One region of the Kosakonia sp. SMBL-WEM22 genome, then DNA from elsewhere that is predicted to be linked to it. Evidence: predicted binding sites of a transcription regulator. Region 1 holds the regulator's gene; each other region holds the start of a gene.

Evidence for each region. The regulator Fur, encoded in region 1, represses iron uptake genes when iron is present. The targets are predictions, from matches to a motif close to ATAATAATGAGAACNACTATCAA.
Region 2: a site for Fur is predicted at 2,144-2,166, ahead of exbB (tol-pal system-associated acyl-CoA thioesterase). Genes of this name have one in related genera too.
Region 3: a site for Fur is predicted at 4,082-4,104, ahead of HF650_RS16915 (Nramp family divalent metal transporter). Genes of this name have one in related genera too.

What each region holds. Positions count from the first base shown of each region.
Region 1 covers NZ_CP051488.1:1,502,086-1,508,784, forward strand. Annotated here, with positions in the region: gene HF650_RS07180 (beta-N-acetylhexosaminidase) at 1-2,251, shown strand, start outside; gene fur (ferric iron uptake transcriptional regulator) at 2,351-2,797, opposite strand; gene fldA (flavodoxin FldA) at 3,087-3,617, opposite strand; gene ybfE (LexA regulated protein) at 3,781-4,062, opposite strand; gene ybfF (esterase) at 4,200-4,964, opposite strand; gene seqA (replication initiation negative regulator SeqA) at 5,147-5,701, shown strand; gene pgm (phosphoglucomutase (alpha-D-glucose-1,6-bisphosphate-dependent)) at 5,726-6,699, shown strand, end outside.
Region 2 covers NZ_CP051488.1:4,253,930-4,260,628, reverse strand. Annotated here, with positions in the region: gene HF650_RS20440 (DedA family protein) at 24-683, opposite strand; gene metC (cystathionine beta-lyase) at 801-1,988, opposite strand; gene exbB (tol-pal system-associated acyl-CoA thioesterase) at 2,229-2,960, shown strand; gene exbD (TonB system transport protein ExbD) at 2,967-3,392, shown strand; gene HF650_RS20420 (SDR family oxidoreductase) at 3,447-4,343, opposite strand; gene HF650_RS20415 (cytoplasmic protein) at 4,436-4,873, opposite strand; gene HF650_RS20410 (hypothetical protein) at 4,875-5,279, opposite strand; gene HF650_RS20405 (RNA helicase) at 5,383-5,889, shown strand; gene HF650_RS20400 (TIGR00645 family protein) at 5,976-6,470, shown strand; gene HF650_RS20395 (aldo/keto reductase) at 6,539-6,699, opposite strand, start outside.
Region 3 covers NZ_CP051488.1:3,524,789-3,531,487, forward strand. Annotated here, with positions in the region: gene glk (glucokinase) at 1-610, opposite strand, end outside; gene mgrA (L-glyceraldehyde 3-phosphate reductase) at 878-1,876, shown strand; gene HF650_RS16910 (DUF2502 domain-containing protein) at 2,001-2,360, shown strand; gene HF650_RS16915 (Nramp family divalent metal transporter) at 2,792-4,042, opposite strand; gene HF650_RS16920 (NupC/NupG family nucleoside CNT transporter) at 4,396-5,583, shown strand; gene HF650_RS16925 (EAL domain-containing protein) at 5,626-6,699, opposite strand, start outside.

The DNA.
Region 1 (6,699 bases):
GCAACTCTTTATTACCGATGTGCTGCCACGCTGGTATGTCACCGGAGCGGAAGCATCGCCGAAAACCATCGCCAATACCAATACGGAAGATCTCGCTCAGTTCGTGACGCCGCTCGGCGAGCAATGGAAGCGGACACCGGACGATAACAATATCCTGATGACCGCCGAAGCGCGCTTTGCGCAAAACAGCGATATCAAAGCCATGAATCTCGCCTCGCTACGTGGGCAGATTGTGCCGACGCCGCGCGAGGTAAAAGTTTACACTCGGGATATCGATCTCAGCCAGGGGGTGAAACTCGACCTCTCCGCGCTACTGCCCGATGCGCAAAACGCTATCAAGGCGCGCTTCGGCATGCTCGGCGTGGAAGAGGGGCGTTATCCGCTACGTACAGAAATTATCCGCAAAGCGTTCAAGGGTGAGGAGGCGATCAACGGTGCCTATCAGCTGCGTATCAGCGACAAAGAGGCGGTGGTGATCGGTTTTGATCAGAGCGGCGTGTTCTATGGCCTGCAATCTCTGCTTTCTCTTCTTCCCGCCCAGGGGCCGATAACGCTCCCTGCGCTGACAGCAAAAGATGCACCGCGCTTCGACTACCGCGGTATTCATCTGGATGTTGGACGCAACTTCCACAGCAAAGCGGCGGTGCTGCGCCTGCTGGATCAGATGGCGGCTTACAAACTGAATAAATTCCACTTCCATCTGACGGACGATGAAGGGTGGCGCATTGAAATCCCGGGGCTGCCGGAGCTGACCGATATTGGCAGCCAGCGCTGCCACGATTTGAGCGAGAAGCAGTGCCTGCTGCCGCAGCTGGGATCCGGGCCTAATCGTGATAATAACGGCAGTGGTTTCTTTACCCGCGCTGACTATATCGAGATCCTTAAATACGCCAAAGCTCGTCATATTGAGGTGATCCCGGAGATCGACATGCCGGCGCATGCGCGCGCAGCGGTCATCTCAATGGAGGCGCGTTACCATCGCCTGATAAAAGAGGGCAAAGAGGAGCGTGAGGCGAGCCGCTACCGCCTGCTGGATCCGACTGATACCTCTGTTACCGCTGGCGTACAGTTCTATGACCGCACCGGCTACCTCAATCCGTGCCTGGACTCCTCGCGCAACTTTGTCGATAAGGTGATGGGCGAAATTCAGCAGATGCACCGGGAAGCAGGTCTGCCGTTGCACACATGGCACTTTGGTGGCGATGAGGCGAAAAATATCTATCTTGGCGCAGGCTATACGGATGTAAAAGATCCGCAGCCGGGTAAAGGCATTATCGATCAGAGCAAGCAGGATAAGCCGTGGGCCAAGTCCGGGGCCTGCCAGGCGATGATCAAAGCCGGGAAAGTGAGCGATGTTGAACACCTCTCCAGCTACTTTGGCGCAGAGGTGAGCAAGCTGGTTAAGGCGCACGGCATTGATGTGATGCAGGCCTGGCAGGATGGGCTGAAAGATGCCAAAGACGCCTCGGGGTTTGCCACCAAAAACGTCAATGTTAACTTCTGGGATGCGCTTTACTGGGGCGGTTTCGACTCCGTTAACGACTGGGCGAATAAGGGTTTCCGCGTGGTAGTTTCCAATCCGGACTATCTCTATCTCGACTTCCCGAGCGAAGTTCACCCGGCGGAAAGCGGCTACTACTGGGGAACGCGTTTTAGCGACGAGCGCAAGATCTTCAGCTTTGCGCCGGACAACATGCCGCAGAATGCAGAAACGTCGGTCGATCGTGATGGCAACACTTTCAGCGCCAAATCAGACAAGCCGTGGCCGGGTGCCTACGGGCTTTCCGCCGAGCTGTGGAGCGAAGTGGTGCGCACGGATGAGCAGATGGAGTATATGATCTATCCCCGTCTGGTTGCCGTTGCGGAGCGGGCATGGCATCGCGCAAGCTGGGAGCAGGATTATCAGGCCAGCCGCGAATATAAAGGCGGCGAGACGCAGTGGGTCGATCAGAAGGCGCTTATGGCTGACTGGCAGCGTTTTGCCAATCTGCTGGGACATCGCGAGCTGGCGAAGCTGGATAAAGCTGGCATCCAGTATCGTCTGCCGGTACCAGGGGCGCGAATTGTTGACGGTGTGCTGGAGGTGAACACCCGCTTCCCGGGGCTGGTGGTAGAGTACTCCCTCGATCGCGGCAAAACATGGCAGCGCTACGAAACAGCTTCCCGTCCACAGCTTAAAGGAGAAATTCAGGTGCGTACCGCAAGCCCGGATGGCAAGCGCGTCAGCCGTGTCGATATGCTGAAAGGCTGATTGCTTTTCTGCCCGAGCGGTGCAGCCATTTGATGCGCCGCTCATCCTGCAGGCATAAAAAAAGCCAACCTGGCGGTTGGCTTTTAACGTTAGAAGAGCTTATTTAGCGTCGTGCGCATGTTCATCTTCACGGCAGTCGCCTTCAGCGCAGTGACCGTAAAGATAGAGGCTGTGGTTCGTCAGGCGAATACCGTGTTGAGCGGCAATTTCGCGCTGGCGTAATTCGATGGAATCATCACTGAATTCGATAACTTTACCGCAGTCGAGGCAGATAAGGTGATCGTGGTGATGCTGCTGCGTCAGTTCGAAAACAGACTTGCCGCCTTCGAAATTGTGACGGGTGACGATCCCGGCGTCATCAAACTGGTTCAGCACACGGTATACCGTTGCCAGACCAATCTCTTCACCCATGTCGATCAGACGCTTATAAAGATCTTCCGCACTGACATGATGGTTATCCGGCTCCTGAAGCACTTCCAGAATCTTTAAACGTGGAAGCGTGACTTTCAGGCCGGCCTTCTTTAATGCGGTATTGTTGTCAGTCATGCGGAATCTGTCCTGTTGCTATACGATTCACTTCCTTCGCGGAAGTTATAAGGAATGCACCCGGGCGAATGCGTATCATTATAGAACTGCCATGTATAAATGAAAACTGCAAGCCCTCAAGTAAAGTAAGCTTTTAAAACGTGGTATCGCCGACAACTCCCGTCCAGGCGTACCGCGTTAAGCAGGGCTTATTGTACAGGGATGAGTAGGAAAGTTAAAAAAATGTAGCAATTATTTCGATTGCTTTTACCTATTGATACGGCGCAACCGGCAGATTGCGCCATAAAAATCAGGCATTCAGGATTTCATCCAGATGCAGCTCTTCAGAAACCTGCTTCACCCAGTTTTGCACGCGCTCGGCGGTCAGTTCCGGCTGGCGGTCTTCATCAATTGCCAGACCAACAAAATGATCGTCATCGGCCAGACCTTTTGAGGCTTCGAAATGGTAGCCGGCAGTTGGCCAGTGACCCACGATTGTTGCGCCGCGCGGTTCAATAATGTCGCGAATGGTGCCCAGCGCATCACAGAAGTACTCAGCGTAATCCTCCTGGTCGCCGCAGCCGAACAGCGCCACTAACTTACCATTAAAATCAATCTCTTCCAGCGTCGGGAAAAAGTCATCCCAGTCGCACTGCGCTTCACCGTAATACCAGGTCGGAATGCCGAGCAACAGGATGTCATACCCTTCGATATCTTCCTTACTGCTCTTGGCAATGTCATGAACATCGGCGACGTCTTTACCAAGCTGGCTCTGGATCATTTTGGCGATGTTTTCGGTGTTACCGGTGTCGCTGCCGAAGAAAATGCCTGTAATTGCCATGAGTAAAATAACCTCTTGAATCTTAATGAGTATAGGGGGAGCGCTAAGCCCACAGATAAGGGCAATCATAGCAGAACAGAGAAGAACGCGGAAACTGCTATTGCCGCGGACTGCACTGTATGCCACATGAAAAGGGGTATTTAATCAGGATTCAGAAGATTCGCTATCCGCGCAGAGCTTTAAGCTGCGTCAGCAGCATCTCTTCAATAAGTTCGCTGCGGCTGATCTCGCGCACATCGGCCAGTTCGTTCAGCGCTTCCACCGCATCCGCATTCAGTTTCAGTTCGACGCGCTTAAGCCCACGAACCTTATCGCGTTTGAGCTGGTTGCGTTTATTAATGCGCAACTGTTCATCGCGCGAGAGCGGGTTGGTCTTCGGCCGTCCCGGGCGACGCTCATTCGCGAAGAGATCTAGTGTCGTACGGTCCGTTTGTTCTTTAGCCATGATATGAATACTACGGGAAAACACGCAATCGGGCCGCTGCCCGGGCTGAATAGCGCGCCATCATACAACACCTGCACCAGCACGCCAACGACCGGGCGCGTTGAAACGACCGGTCGCCGCCTTTTTAAACAGTTAGGCTATTCGGCCAGATAGCGGCGGATAGCCCGCAGCACCGCGTCAGGTTTTTCTGCATGCACCCAATGCCCGGCACCGGCAATGACATACGCTCGCGCCTTTGGAAATTGCGCCAGCAGCGCATCGCGGTAAGTATCGGTTACGTAAGAGGAGTTGCCGCCGCAGACGAAGAGGGCGGGTTTATCCCACGCCGGAATGGTCTCCCAGCCAACGATATTGGCGTATTGATCCCACAGCACCGGCACGTTAAAGCGCCACTCGCCGTCAACGAAGGATTTCAATAAAAACTGAACCACGCCTTCTTCATCAAGCTGCTCGCGCATCAGCGCCGCCGCCTGCTGGCGCGACGAAACGTTCGCTTCGCTCACCGCATTGATGGCGGCAAAGATCTCATCGTGACGGCGCACCTTATAATCCACAGGCGCCATATCAATCGCCACCAGGCGATCGATGCGTTCCGGCGCCAGTGCCGTGAGCGCCATCACCGCTTTGCCGCCCATGGAGTGGCCGATAAAGGTCGCTTTTTCAATTTGATGGGCATCCAGCGTATCAAGCAGATCCTGCGCCATCGCCGGATAGGTCATCTCGGGCGAGCGGGGCGATGCGCCGTGGTTGCGCATATCCACCTGCAGCACATCGTGATCCTGCACGAGGTCACGGGCGAGCACGCCAAGGTTATCGAGGCTGCCGAAAAGGCCGTGAACCAGCACAATCGGAGAATTGTTGTGCGGATGTTGTGCAGTTTGCGCGCGCGTGTTCAATTTCATGGCAAAGTTCTTTTTTTCACTCCAACGGGTTAGGTTATTATGGTGAACATTCTGCCGCCCGGCTGCAAGGCTAAGCATTACTCTGAGTTTTGCCGCCATCCTGGGGTGTACCTATCCGCTGTTGGGATTTCACTTTATAATCCCAATACTTGTATTCAGATTTTATATAGCACTGGATTAAGATGAAAACGATTGAAGTTGATGATGAGCTCTACAGTTACATTGCCAGCCATACTAAGCACATTGGCGAGAGCGCATCCGAGATTTTACGGCGTATGCTGAAGTTCTCCGCCGCATCATCGTCTCCCTCTGCAGCGCCCGCCGCGCCGGTGAAAGAGACACGCGCCGCAAGCGTTGTCGAAGAGGTCAAACCGGCCAACACCACACGGGATAAGGTCCGCGCTGTTCGCGAGCTTCTGCTCTCCGACGAATACGCCGAGCAGAAAAAAGCGGTTAATCGCTTTCTGCTAATCCTGTCTACACTCTATTCACTCGATGAGAAAGGGTTTACGGAATCCACTGAATCTCTGCACGGTCGCACACGCGTATACTTTGCCGCTGATGAGCGCACCCTGCTGCAGAACGGCAACCAGACCAAGCCGAAGCAAGTGCCGAACACCCCTTACTGGGTCATCACTAACACGAATACGGGCCGTAAATGCAGCATGATCGAGCACATCATGCAATCAATGCAGTTCCCGGCGGAGCTGATTGAGAAAGTTTGCGGCACAATTTAATCCTTGCATTAAAAGGACGAAGCAATGGCAAACCATCCGCGCGCGGGCCAGCCTGCGCAACAGGGCGATTTGATTAACGTCGCGCAGCTGACTGCGCAGTACTACGTGTTGAAACCGGAAGTTGGCAATGCTGACCATGCGGTGAAATTTGGTACCTCAGGTCACCGTGGTAGCGCATGGCGCCACAGCTTTAACGAACCACATATTCTCGCTATCGCCCAAGCGATCGCCGAAGAGCGTGCGAAAAACGGCATCACCGGGCCGTGCTATGTTGGTAAAGACACCCATGCTCTCTCTGAGCCGGCGTTTATCTCCGTGCTGGAAGTGTTGGCTGCCAACGGCGTCGATATCATCGTGCAGGAAAATAACGGCTTTACGCCGACGCCTGCTATCTCCAACGCCATCCTTGTGCACAACAAAAATGGCGGCGCGCAGGCGGATGGCATCGTGATTACGCCGTCCCACAACCCGCCGGAAGATGGCGGCATCAAATACAACCCGCCAAACGGCGGCCCGGCAGACACCAACGTCACCAAAGTGGTGGAAGATCGCGCTAACGCGCTGCTGGCTGACGGTCTGAAAGGCGTAAAACGCATCTCTCTGGATGCGGCGATGGCTTCCGGTCACGTCACTGAAAAAGATCTGGTTCAGCCATTTATTGAAGGGCTGGCGGAGATCGTCGATATGGCGGCGATCCAGAAAGCGGGCCTGAAACTGGGCGTCGATCCGCTGGGCGGCTCTGGTATTGAGTACTGGAAACGTATCGCCGAGCACTACAAGCTCGATCTCACCATCGTTAATGATGAAGTCGACCAGACTTTCCGCTTTATGCATCTCGATAAAGATGGCGCGATCCGCATGGACTGCTCCTCCGAGTGTGCAATGGCTGGTCTGCTGGCGCTGCGCGATAAGTTTGACCTGGCGTTTGCCAACGACCCGGATTACGACCGCCACGGCATCGTCACGCCGGCTGGCCTGATGAACCCGAACCACTACCT
Region 2 (6,699 bases), 2.3 Mb from region 1:
CCTCAAAAGAGGAGGGCGGTGGTTCAGGCGTTGCTGAACTTCTTCTTAAGCACGACGGTGACGGCGCCAATCAGGCCCACCACCAGCAGGAAAACCGGCAGCACCATCAGAAAGGTCATCACCTGATCTTCGTGGCGTTTCACAAACGGGATCATGCTAATCGCGTAGCCAAGCGAGATCACCACGCCAACCCACAGCAGCGCGCTCAGCCAGTTAAAAAGCTGAAAACGGCGGTTCGACAGGCCAGAGATACCGGCCATCGTCGGTAGCAGGGTGCGGATAAAGGCCAGAAAGCGCCCGGCCAGCAGCGCCAGCAGGCCGTGGCGGTCAAACATGCAGGTGGCGCGCTCGTGATACTTCACCGGCAGCTGCGCCAGCCAGCTTTTCACAATACGCGTATTGCCCAGCCAGCGCCCCTGAACATAGCTCAGCCAGCAGCCGAGGCTGGCGGCGGAGGTGAGGATCAGCAGCGTTGAGACAAAGTCCATGCAGCCGCGGGCAATCAGCGCGCCGGCGAGCAGCAGTAAGCTGTCGCCCGGTAAAAATGAGGCAGGAAGCAGGCCGTTCTCTAAAAAGAGCGTGGCAAACATCACGAGATAGACAACGCCGACAACGTGCGGATCGGCAAGCGCAGCAAAGTCGTGATGCCAGAGCGCAGCGATAATATCTTGAATAACAGCCATGGGCTTTCCTGTGGAACCGCGTAGAGGAGGCTATTGTACTCCACTTCGCCAAAAAGACCTCGATCCGGGGCGCAACAAAGGGAGAATAATCTTACTTTTTGCCCCGTTAATCATGGTTTACACGATGCGTTGGAAGCCTGCCACTAAATCACCGATAAGATCATCAACGTTTTCTAAACCAATGTGCAATCGGATCAGCGTGCCGTCGAAGTCGACACGGCCTTCCGGGCGAATAGCAGCTATGTGCTCGGGCTGGTTGGCGAGGATCAGCGATTCAAACCCGCCCCATGAATAGGCCATGCTGAAGAGCGAGAAATTATCGAGATAGTTGGCCAACTCTGCATCGTTTAAACGCTTGTTGAGCACGAAGGAGAAGAGGCCGCTGCTGCCGCTGAAATCCCGCTTCCAGTACTCATGCCCTTTACTGCCCGGCAGCGCCGGATGGTTGACCTGCGCCACTTGCGGATGCGCCGCCAGCCACTCGGCGATCTTCAGGCTGCTTTCGTGGTGCTGGCGTAGACGCACTCCCAGCGTGCGCAAGCCGCGGCTGGTCATATAGGCGGTATCGGCGTCCAGCATCTGCCCCATCAGGTAGGCGTTTTCCCGCAGTTGCTCCCAGCAGCGAGCGTTCGCCACAGCAGTGCCGACCATCGCATCAGAGTGTCCAATCAGATATTTGGTGCCTGCCTGAATCGAGATATCGATATCAAACTCCAGCGCCTTAAACAGCACGCCCGCCGCCCAGGTGTTGTCGATCATAATGATGACATCGGGCGCGACGCTGCGTACCGCCTGCACGATAGCGGGAACGTCATGCACTTCCATGGTGATGGAGCCGGGTGATTCGAGGAACACCACTTTGGTGTTGGGTTGCACCAGTTGCACGATGCTTGAGCCAATCAGCGGATCAAACCAGCTGGTGGTGACGCCCAGTTTGGCGAGGATTTTGGTGCTGAAATCCTGTGTCGGTTCGTAGGCGGTATTGGTCATCAATACATGATCGCCCTGTTCGACAAAGGCCAGAATGGTGTTTGCCACCGCTGCTGCGCCGCAGGGAAAGAGCGCACAACCGGCCCCCCCCTCCAGCTCGCACATCGCCTCTTGCAGAGAGAAGTGGGTTAACGTCCCGCGGCGTCCATAAAAAAGCTCGCCGTTGGCGCGGTTGCGCGTGGCATGTTTTTTCGCTTCTACCGTGTCAAATACCAGAGAGGAGGCGCGCTGGATCACCGTGTTCACCGAACCCTGAGTATACTTTTTGCTCCGCCCGGCGTTTACCAGCGCGGTATCAAGATGTTTTGCCGTCATGTCTGCTCAACCTGTTTTTATACGTCTGGATGTCCAGACTACCATGATTGCGGAGTGATGCATTAACGGCGGTGAATTTTTCTATAAAACCAGCAGACGCGCCCGTTTACTGCGTCAACGCAAGGAAATAGCCGGTTATGTTGTGCACTATGTAAATACTAATGAGAACTACTATCAATTCGACGACTTTTTGCTATTATGGCGCAGTGTTTTTTGTGATTTGCGTCCCGGAGAAACAGAGTGGGTAATAATTTGATGCAGACGGATCTTTCCGTATGGGGTATGTATCAGCACGCTGACATCGTGGTGAAAATCGTGATGATCGGCCTGATTCTGGCGTCAGTCGTCACCTGGGCGCTTTTCTTCAGTAAAAGCGTTGAGATCCTGGCGCAAAAGCGCCGTCTTAAGCGTGAACAGCAGCAGCTGGCTGATGCCCGCTCACTGGATCAGGCTACTGAGATCGCCTCGACCTTCCACGCCCGCAGCCTGAGCGCGCTGCTGATTAACGAAGCGCAGAACGAACTGGAGCTCTCCGCAGGCAGCGAAGATAACGAAGGGATCAAGGAGCGTACCGGTTTCCGCCTCGAGCGCCGCGTGGCGGCAACGGGCCGTCATATGGGGCGCGGCAACGGTTTTCTCGCCACCATCGGCGCTATTTCGCCCTTTATCGGTCTGTTTGGTACCGTCTGGGGCATCATGAACAGCTTTATTGGTATCGCGCAGACGCAAACCACTAACCTTGCGGTTGTCGCGCCTGGCATCGCCGAAGCGCTGCTGGCAACGGCTATCGGCCTTGTTGCCGCTATCCCGGCGGTGGTGATCTACAACATCTTTGCGCGCATGATCGGCAACTATAAAGCGAACCTCGGCGATGTTGCCGCGCAGGTGCTGCTGTTGCAAAGCCGCGATTTGGACCTCGCCGCCAGCAACGCGCAGCCGGTTCGAACTACCCAGAAATTACGCGTAGGTTGATTAGCCATGGCAATGCGTCTTAATGAAAACCTCGACGATAATGGCGAAATGCACGAAATCAACGTCACGCCGTTTATCGACGTAATGCTGGTGCTGTTGATTATCTTTATGGTGGCCGCGCCGCTTGCTACCGTCGACGTTAAGGTTAATCTGCCTGCCTCCTCCAGCCAGCCGCAGCCGCGCCCGGAAAAACCGATCTATCTCTCCGTGAAGGCAGATAACAGCATGTTTATCGGCAACGATCCGGTAACGGAAGAGACGATGATCAACCAGCTGAACGCGGTAACCGAAGGGAAAAAGGACACAACAATCTTCTTCCGCGCCGATAAGACCGTGGATTACGAGACGATGATGAAAGTGATGGACAGCCTGCATCAGGCGGGCTATCTGAAGATTGGTCTGGTCGGGGAAGAGGTCGCGAAAGCGAAGTGACCTGCGACAAAGATTAAAAAAAGCTGGCCGAAGCCAGCTTTTTTTTATGCCTGTTTAGCTGAGGTGCTCGCCACCCGTCACGCCATGCACTTCTGCGGTGACATAGCTCGACTCCTGGCTTGCCAGATAAACATAAACCGGTGCCAGCTCTGCTGGCTGCCCGGCGCGTTTAAGCGGCGTCTGCTGGCCAAACTCCGGCAGTTTCTCCTGCGGCTGACCACCAGAAATTTGCAGTGCGGTCCAGATCGGCCCTGGCGCGACGCTATTCACACGGATCCCTTTCTCTGCCACCTGTTTCGCCAGCCCGCGGGTGTAGTTGAGAATAGCCGCTTTGGTCGAGGCGTAATCAAGCAGATGGGTGCTCGGCTGATAAGCCTGAATCGACGAGGTGGTAATAATGCTGCCCCCGCGCGGCATCAGCGGAATCGCCTCCTGGGTGAGCCAGAAGAGCGCGAAAACGTTGACCTTATAGGTATAGATAAACTGTTCGCTGCTGAGGTCTGCAATCTCCTCAATCGCGGTTTGCGTGCCCGCCACCAGCGTCAACACATCCAGCCCGCCAAGCTGCTCTTTCGCTTTGTGCGGCAAAGAACGGGCAAAGGCTTCATCGCTCAGGTCACCGGGGATCAGTACGGCTTTGCGTCCGGCCGCTTCAATCTGCTCTTTAACCTGCTGCGCATCTTCCTCTTCGGCAGGAAGGTAGTTAATAGCGACATCCGCACCTTCGCGGGCATAGGCAATCGCCGCCGCGCGACCAATACCGGAGTCGCCGCCGGTCACTAACGCTTTACGACCTTTCAGCCGCTCGCTGCCGACATAGCTCTTTTCACCACAATCGGGAACCGGTTCCATTTTCGCCTGCACACCAGGGAAGGGCTGCTTCTGCTTAGGATATTCACCGGTGTAATACTGAGTGGTCGGATCCTGGATTTTTGTCTGGTCAGTTGCCATTAAGTATCCTCCATATCGGTTGCTTAGACCTTAAGGATAGAAGTTCACGCTGACTTCGCAGACAAATTCAGGATTTTCTTGATCGTGGCGGGTTATTTCCCTTTGCTACTCGCTTTGGCAGGGGCCTCTTTCGCCGCCGCTGAAACAGTCGACACTGTCGAGGTGCGATACTCCCCCTCGCTCAATCTACGGCTCCAGCGAAGTGTTGCACTCTCGCGGCTTACCAGGTGCTGATAGTTCGCCTCCAGCCGACCCATGATCTTCTCGCGCAACTCTGGGTGCTGTTCGATGATGGCGGCAATCGTCGCGCCGTAAATCTCCTCTTTCACCTGCAAGGGGTAGATTTCACGGCGGTTTTGCCACTTCAACCGTACCAGTGCCGCTGGAATAGAGACTAAATCCTGGGCGATGCGTTGAATCGTCTCGTTTTTACTCTGCACCAGCGCGTCGATATTTTGCTTTAAGATAAATTCGTCGCTTTTGCTTTCGCTGTAATTGATATAGACGTTATTATTTTCAATTTCAGCCACGTTATTCATCCCCAAGTTTATAAAACATTGGCTCATCTATTTCGCGTGTAATCAGATTAAGCCAAATCTCATCACCTGCGTCGTTAATAGTTTGCGTCTTATCGGAAATTATTTTGCTCAGGCTCTGAGCATCTATCTCACCTTCGGCTTGTAAATCATTAAGTAATCGCGCAAAGGTCTCAATTTTCACGACTCGGAATAATCGCTCTTTAATATGACGATCATGCTCTTCAAGTAGCATATTTCGTGATTGCCCGCTGCGGCTGGCGTTGGCTAATATATTTTGTGCATGCTCAGAAAGCGGGCCAATATCCTGAGTAAAATCAGGCTCTTTTCCCTCTTGTGCTGCCCCGCTTTCAACGGCAGAAAGATGAAAGCGCGCCGGGACGAGGTTCTCGGGAAGCATTTCTATTATCCTTTACTATTTGACAGGGGAGACAATATTAAGGGGCGAGGTTCGTTGACAATATCATGGTGCAATTTTAAAATCAAAAGAAAGGAGCCTGCCGATGGACAGTATTTTGTATTCTGTTATTACTTTATTGCTGCTAACGGGCGGAGTTTTATTATTGATGCATGAGTACAATAAAAAGACGCCCCTTACTGAAATTAATGAACACACACCACAGTTAGCGCCGCTGTCGAAAGAAGAGGGCGAAGATCATTTTTCAGGGTTAATGAACGCGATTACCCCAGAGTGGTACTGGCGCGTTAATCATGAATATATCGATTTTTTGCAAGCAACGATTAAGCGTATGAAGATGGCGGAGATAAATAGCACGCCAGGATTATTTGAAGCCCAGCGGCGTTGCAGCGATCTCAATTCAGCGGTGTATAAGTATTACGACAACATTAAAAAACGCTGCGTCAATGGCGAAAAAGTTTCCGCCAGCGACCTGGATGTGCTCAACCTGCGCCAGTGTTTCCATGAATTCAGTACAAAAGCTTATCCTGCGCTGGTCGTGCTGGTGTGGCCGGAGAACCAGCGTCCGTGGGTTAACCCTGCTGACGTGTAGTTAACTCCGCCGGAGTGTTGCAAAAAGCTGACGGTGTCAGGCTATACTGAGCGCCGGTTTAGCTATCTGACGAGACACTACGGAACATGGAACGCTTTCTGGAAAACGCAATGTACGCTTCGCGCTGGTTGCTCGCCCCGGTCTATTTTGGCCTCTCTCTTGCTCTCCTGGCACTGGCCATTAAATTCTTCCAGGAGATTTTTCACGTTATCCCTAACATCTTCTCGCTGGCAGAAGCGGATCTGATCCTCACGCTGCTGTCGCTGGTGGATATGACGCTGGTCGGCGGTCTGCTGGTAATGGTGATGTTCTCCGGCTATGAAAACTTTGTTTCGCAGCTGGATATTGGTCCCCACAAGGAGAAACTGAGCTGGCTGGGGAAAATGGATGCTACCTCGTTAAAAAATAAAGTGGCGGCATCTATTGTCGCCATTTCGTCGATTCACCTGCTGCGCGTCTTTATGGATGCGAAGAATGTCCCGGATAATAAGCTGATGTGGTACGTAATTATCCACCTGACGTTTGTTCTCTCCGCCTTTGTGATGGGCTATCTGGATCGTCTTACCCGCGGCAAACATTGATTTTTGATGGGGCCTGGGCCGGATAAGCGCAGCGCCCTCCGGCAAGCTGCGCCTCCGGCACGTCACTTCTATTTATCCGATGATGCCTGCCACAGGTTCAGCTCCCCGTCGGCCACATGCTTATCAATTTGCGCCAGCTCATCGGCGCTAAAGCTCAGGTTACTTAACGCCTGCACATTCTCCTCCAGCTGCTCCGGGCGGCTGGCACCAATCAATACCGATGTTACGC
Region 3 (6,699 bases), 2.0 Mb from region 1:
TCACAATCGCGCGGTAGAGGTTGATAAGCCCGGGGCCGGAGAGCACGCGCTCGGCGGAGACGTGGCCAATTTCCGCCCGCAGCTCCTCAAGGATAACCCCCTCCTCTTCGCTGTTCGGCGCGAAATCGACGTGGCCGCCTTCGCCCGGCAAGCTTACCCAGCGCTTATCCACATGCATCAGATGCGCGACGCCAAGACCAGTGCCGGCGCCGTAAACGGCAATCGGTTTGCCTTCCACCGGGGCGGTGCCGCCAAACTGAATCAGGTGTTCCGCTTTCAACATCGGGATCGCCATCGAAACGGCGGTGAAATCGTTGATGATCTCCAGGTGTGCGAAGCCGAGGTTTTGCCTCATTTCGTCAATGGAGAAGGCCCAGGTGTGGTTAGTCATTGCCACCCAGTCGCCGGTGATAGGGCAAGCGATGGCGATACAGCCATCTTCCACACTCACCTCGTGCTCTTCGAGGTAAACGCGAACGACCGCTTCCAGGCTAGGATAATCAAGACCTGAATAGGTCTTGGCCCGGGAGATGTCGCCGGTCTCGACATCACACAACGCTAAGCGCGCGTTGGTGCCGCCCACGTCTCCCACTAAAGCATATTTTTTCATTCTTCTACGGCTCCGCTAAAGTCAGAATAAATCTTTGGCACACTGTAAATTCAAGGCGCTGTAACGACAACGACCATATCACGAGTGCCCCTTTATTATCGATCTACATCACAGATTAGCCCTAAGCTTTCAGACTGATTACTGCCTTATTGCCGCAGTGCGTTACAAGGAGATCCCCGGAGCGCGTTTGTACGTTGAAATAGTGCGCAATATGGCGCGCTTTTGTGCCCGGAATTTATCGCTTCCCCTTTTAACAGGAGTATTTGCATGGTTTACCTGGCGGACCCCGCACGTTATGAAAAAATGGCCTGGCAGCGCTGCGGCGAGAGCGGGCTCAAATTGCCTTTGGTGTCGCTTGGGCTGTGGCATAACTTTGGCGATGCGACACTGCTTGAGACCAGCCGACAGCTGCTGCGCCACGCTTTTGATCTCGGCATCACCCATTTCGACCTGGCGAACAACTACGGGCCACCACCCGGCTCGGCCGAAAGTAACTTTGGGCGCATTATGCGAGAGGATTTCCTCCCCTATCGCGATGAGCTGATTATCTCCAGCAAAGCCGGTTACACCATGTGGGATGGCCCGTATGGCGACTGGGGCTCGCGCAAATATCTGGTTGCCAGCCTCGATCAGAGTCTCAAGCGCATGGGCATTGAGTATGTCGATATTTTCTATCATCACCGCCCGGACCCGGAAACACCGCTGAAAGAGACGATGCGCGCGCTCGATCACCTGGTGCGCCAGGGCAAAGCGCTCTATGTCGGGCTGTCGAACTACCCGGCAGCGCAGGCGCGGGAAGCAATCGAGATCCTTAACGATCTCGGCACCCCCTGTCTGATCCATCAACCGAAATACTCTCTCTTTGAACGCTGGGTAGAGAGCGAGTTGCTGGATCTGTTACAGGAGAAAGGGGTTGGTAGCATCGCGTTTTCACCGCTGGCAGGCGGGCAGTTGACCGACCGCTATCTGCAGGGCATTCCGGCGGATTCGCGCGCGGCGAGCGGCAGCCGCTTCCTTAACCCGGATCAGCTCACCGAGGAGAAGCTGGCGACGGTGCGGGCGCTCAATGCCGTGGCCGAGCGGCGCGGGCAGAAGCTGTCGCAGATGGCGCTGGCCTGGGTGCTACGTAACGAGAGAGTGACGTCAGTATTAATCGGTGCCAGCAAAACCAGCCAGCTTGACGATGCGGTGGGGATGCTGGCGAACCGGACGTTCAGTACGCAGGAGTGTGAAGAGATTGATGCCATTCTCGCCGGCACGCACTAAACGAGCATTTTAGCAAAACGTGCTATTAACGGTGATTTAGGAGTTCCGCCACTAATACGGGGTTTACGCGCCCCGTAATATTGCCGCCACAGGCCTCCCCGGCCCGATAGTGAAGGAGAAGAGTATGTTCAGGTCACTGATTCTGGCAGCAGTATTACTGGCTTTTGCGCCGCTGGCCGCCAATGCTGGCGAAATCACCCTGTTGCCGTCGGTTAAATTGCAGATCGGCGATCGCGATAATTATGGTAACTACTGGGACGGTGGCCGCTGGCGCGACCGCGATTACTGGAACAGTAATTATGAGTGGCGCGATCACCGCTGGCATAAGCATGACCGCGGCTGGCATCGTGGCTGGGATAAACGTGGTTGGGATAAGCGTGACGCCTATGAGCGCGGATACCGCGAAGGCTGGAACGATCGTGACGACCGCCGTGGACCGGGTCGCGGTCACGGACATGGACATGGACATGGACACCACCATTAATTGTGTTTCGCAGGCAGTTTGATTACCCGGTGAAACGTAAAGTGCCGGATGGCGGCTAACGCCTTATCCGGCCTACGCGATCCAGAATCGATTAACCTTTGTAGGCCTGATAAGCGCAGCGCCATCGAGCATTCAAACCGCTGACAACATGTAGGCCCGATAAGCATAGCGCCATGAGCATTCAGCCGCAGATACTATGTAGGCCTGATAAGCATAGCGCCATCGGGCATTCAAACCGCAGATACTATGTAGGCCCGATAAGCGCAGCGCCATCGGGCATTCAAACCGCTGATGACATGTAGGCCCGATAAGCATAGCGCCATCGGGCATTCAAACCGCAGATACTATGTAGGCCTGATAAGCATAGCGCCATCGGGCATTCAAACCGCAGAAAAGATACGTAGACCCGATACGCCCACCTTTATCGGGCGTTATTTACCCATTAATTCGGCAAGCGTTCCCACCAGCAGCCAGCCGTTCAGGCACACCACCAGTGCAACAATTACCCAGCCTGTACGTCTTATCAACGCGGTGTTTACCAGCTCGCCCATCAGTTTCGCATTACTGGTAAACACCAGCAGCGGCACCAGCGCCAGCGCAATCCCAAAGCTCAGCAGCACCTGGCTCATCACCAGGATCCGCGTCGGATCCAGCCCCAGCCAGATCACAATAAACGACGGCATCATGGTAATGGTACGGCGCACCCACAGCGGAATGTGGAAACGGACAAACCCCTGCATCACCACCTGGCCGGCCAGCGTACCGACAACCGTGGAAGAGAGACCCGCAGCTACCAGGCTCAGGCCAAAAATGGTCGCCGCAGCATGGCTTAGCAGCGGCTCCAGCGTCAAATAGGCCTGATCGAGATCGGCCACGCCGGTGTGTCCATTAAAGTGAAATGCCGCCGCGGCGGTTGCCATCATCGCCAGGTTAACAAACCCGGCAATCGTCATCGCCAGCCCGACATCCCATTTGGTAGCGGAGTAGCGCTCGCGGCGCGTACCGTCGTGCAGGTTTTGCGTCAGCGAAGAGTGCAGATAAATCACGTGCGGCATAATAGTCGCGCCCAGCACCCCGGCGGCAAGGAACACCGCATCGGTTCCAGAAAGTGTAGGAATAACAATCCCTTTCGCCAGCGCTGCCAGCTTCGGCTGCGAGAAAATCAGCTCGACGATATAGGCTGCCGCAACAAACAGCAGCAGGCCACCAATCACCTTTTCCAGCGGCTTCTGCCCGCGTTTTTGCAGCATCAGGATCAGGAAGGTGGCGACGCCGGTCAGCACCGCGCCCTGCATCAGCGACACGCCGAGGATCAGCTTGAAGCCAATCGCCGCGCCGATAAACTCCGCGAGATCCGTTGCCATGGCGATAATTTCCGCCTGCACCCAGTAAAACCAGACCAGCGGGCGCGGATAGTGGTCGCGGATCTGCTCCGCAAGGTTTTTGCCGGTCGCAATGCCGAGCTTGGCGGAAAGCAGCTGGATCAGCATCGCCATCAGGTTTGCCCATACAACAACCCACAGCAGCTGGTAGCCGAACGTCGCGCCAGCCTGAATATTGGTGGCAAAGTTGCCTGGATCGATGTAACCAATGGCGGCAATAAATGCAGGCCCCATCAGCGCAAACCGGAGTTTGCGCGCTGCCCGTCCGTTATTACTGCTCTCCACGCGACTACTGCTCATTTATTGCCCCTAAATATAGCCTTTGCTATGTTTGATGCTACCAAAATGAGAATGATTATCAAGATCATTAAGATGGGTTTACTTGATTTCTCTGATAGCCTGAAACAATAGAAGGGTTGAATGCCAAGGATGGTGACGGCGGCGACAACATTTATCGCAGCGTTATGTTATGAGTCTAGCAGCGTGACGCAACTTTTCACGGCCTTTATTAACATACCTGAATTGTATGTTTGATCACTAATTTTGAGTCTGGTCACAGGACATTAATATAGTGTGCCTTTGATCTCGTTTTCTTTTGTCTTGTTACATAGAATGTGCACGAAATTCCTACCCGTCTCATATTTGGAGCAAATATGTCCCGCGTTCTGCACTTTGTCCTGGCGCTTGCTGTTGTGGCGCTGCTTGCCTTGCTCGTGAGCAGCGATCGCAAAAAGATCCGCATTCGCTTTGTTATTCAACTGCTGGTGATTGAAGTTGTACTGGCCTGGTTCTTCCTCAACTCTGATGTTGGCCTCGGCTTCGTAAAAGGCTTCTCCGAGATGTTTGAAAAACTGCTCGGCTTTGCCAACGAAGGCACCAACTTCGTCTTCGGCAAAATGAATGATGAAGGCCTGGCCTTCTTCTTCCTGAAAGTGCTCTGCCCGATTGTCTTTATCTCTGCGCTGATTGGTATTTTGCAGCACATTCGCGTCCTGCCGATTGTGATTCGCGCCATCGGTACAGTGCTGTCGAAAGTGAACGGCATGGGTAAACTGGAATCGTTTAACGCGGTCAGCTCCCTGATTCTGGGTCAATCCGAGAACTTTATCGCTTATAAAGATATCCTCGGCAAAATGTCGCGCAACCGCATGTACACGATGGCCGCTACCGCAATGTCGACGGTTTCGATGTCAATTGTGGGTGCCTACATGACCATGCTGCAGCCGAAATATGTCGTCGCGGCACTGGTGCTCAACATGTTCAGTACCTTTATCGTGCTCTCGCTGCTCAACCCGTACCGCGTGGATGAGAGCGAAGAGAACCTGCAGATGGCGAAACTGCACGAAGGCCAGAGCTTCTTCGAGATGCTGGGTGAATACATTCTGGCAGGTTTCAAAGTAGCAATTATCGTTGCGGCGATGCTGATTGGCTTTATTGCTCTGATTTCTGGCCTGAATGCCCTCTTCGCTGCGGTGCTGGGTATCTCCTTCCAGGGCATTCTGGGGTACATCTTCTACCCGGTTGCCTGGGTGCTGGGCGTACCGGCCCATGAAGCGTTGCAGGTGGCGAGTATTATGGCGACCAAACTGGTCTCCAATGAATTCGTAGCGATGATGGATCTGCAGAAAATTGCTTCCACCCTCTCTCCGCGTTCGGAAGGCATTCTCTCGGTCTTCCTGGTCTCCTTCGCCAACTTCTCCTCCATCGGTATTATCGCAGGCGCGATCAAAGGCCTGAATGAAGAGCAGGGCAACGTGGTTTCCCGCTTTGGTCTGAAGCTGGTTTACGGCTCGACGCTGGTGAGCGTACTCTCTGCGGCGATCGCGGCGCTGGTTATCTGATTAGAACGTGTTTTACGAAAAACCGGGGACTGCCCCGGTTTTTTATGCCAGCGGCTGGGGCTTGCCGAGCAGATAGCCCTGCAGGTAGTCAACGCCCGCGTTCAGCAGCAGCTCGCGCTGAGCCTCATTTTCTACATACTCCGCTACCACCGTCAGACCTTTCGCTTTCGCAAGAGAGCATATCGCTTTCACGATCATTGCATCTTGCGGGTCAGTGAGAATATCGCGCACAAAACAGCCGTCGATCTTGATGATATCCGCCTTGATGCGCTTTAAACGCTCAAAATTAGCGTAGCCGGTGCCAAAGTCATCAATGGCGATCTTAAACCCCGCTTCGCGCAAGCACGTGATATTACGCACGCTTACTTCCGAGTGGGAGAAGGCCTGCTCTTCGGTAATTTCGATAATCACTGCCTGCGCGGCGATGCCGTAACGCGCGAAGAGTGCAAGAAACTGTTTGGCGAAAGATTGCTGCATCAGGGTCAGCGGCATCAGATTAAGGGAAAAGCGCGCCTTTTCAGCAGGCTGTGGATGCGCCTGCATCCATTTCAGCAGCGTTTCGACGATCTGCATATCAAAGCGCGTACCGAGATCAAACTGGGAAATCACCGGAATAAACTGGTCAGGCGTAAGTAACTGGTCATCGCTTACCAGCCTGGCAAGTATTTCGTGGTAGCCCTCGCCATTGGCATCAACGATAGGCTGGGCATAGAGCGTAATTCCGCCCTCTTCCAGCGCCCGTTTTACCCTCTCCAGTTGCAGTACGCGCTCAGTGGTCTGCACATTGACCTCCGCCAGGCTGTTAGTGAGTGCCAGCACGCGATTTTCGCTATCTGTCTGCTCAGACAGCCAGCTCAGCTGGTCGAGCGTCTGATGCAGCGCTTCTCTGCTGCCCTGCAGTTCGCCCCAGGAGGCACCAAACTCAATCTCCAGCGCATTTTTATTCCAGCAAATACGCTGGCTGTTAAGCACGTCCAGCATTGAGTGCAAACGCGCCAGGGTTTCCGGCCCATTGAGCAGCAGCAGTAATTCACTGCCGGGCAGCTGAAAGAAGCGCTCTCCGTCATGCAGCAAGGGCTGTAACGCCCGGGTGATGCTGCGCTTAACATGCACGCG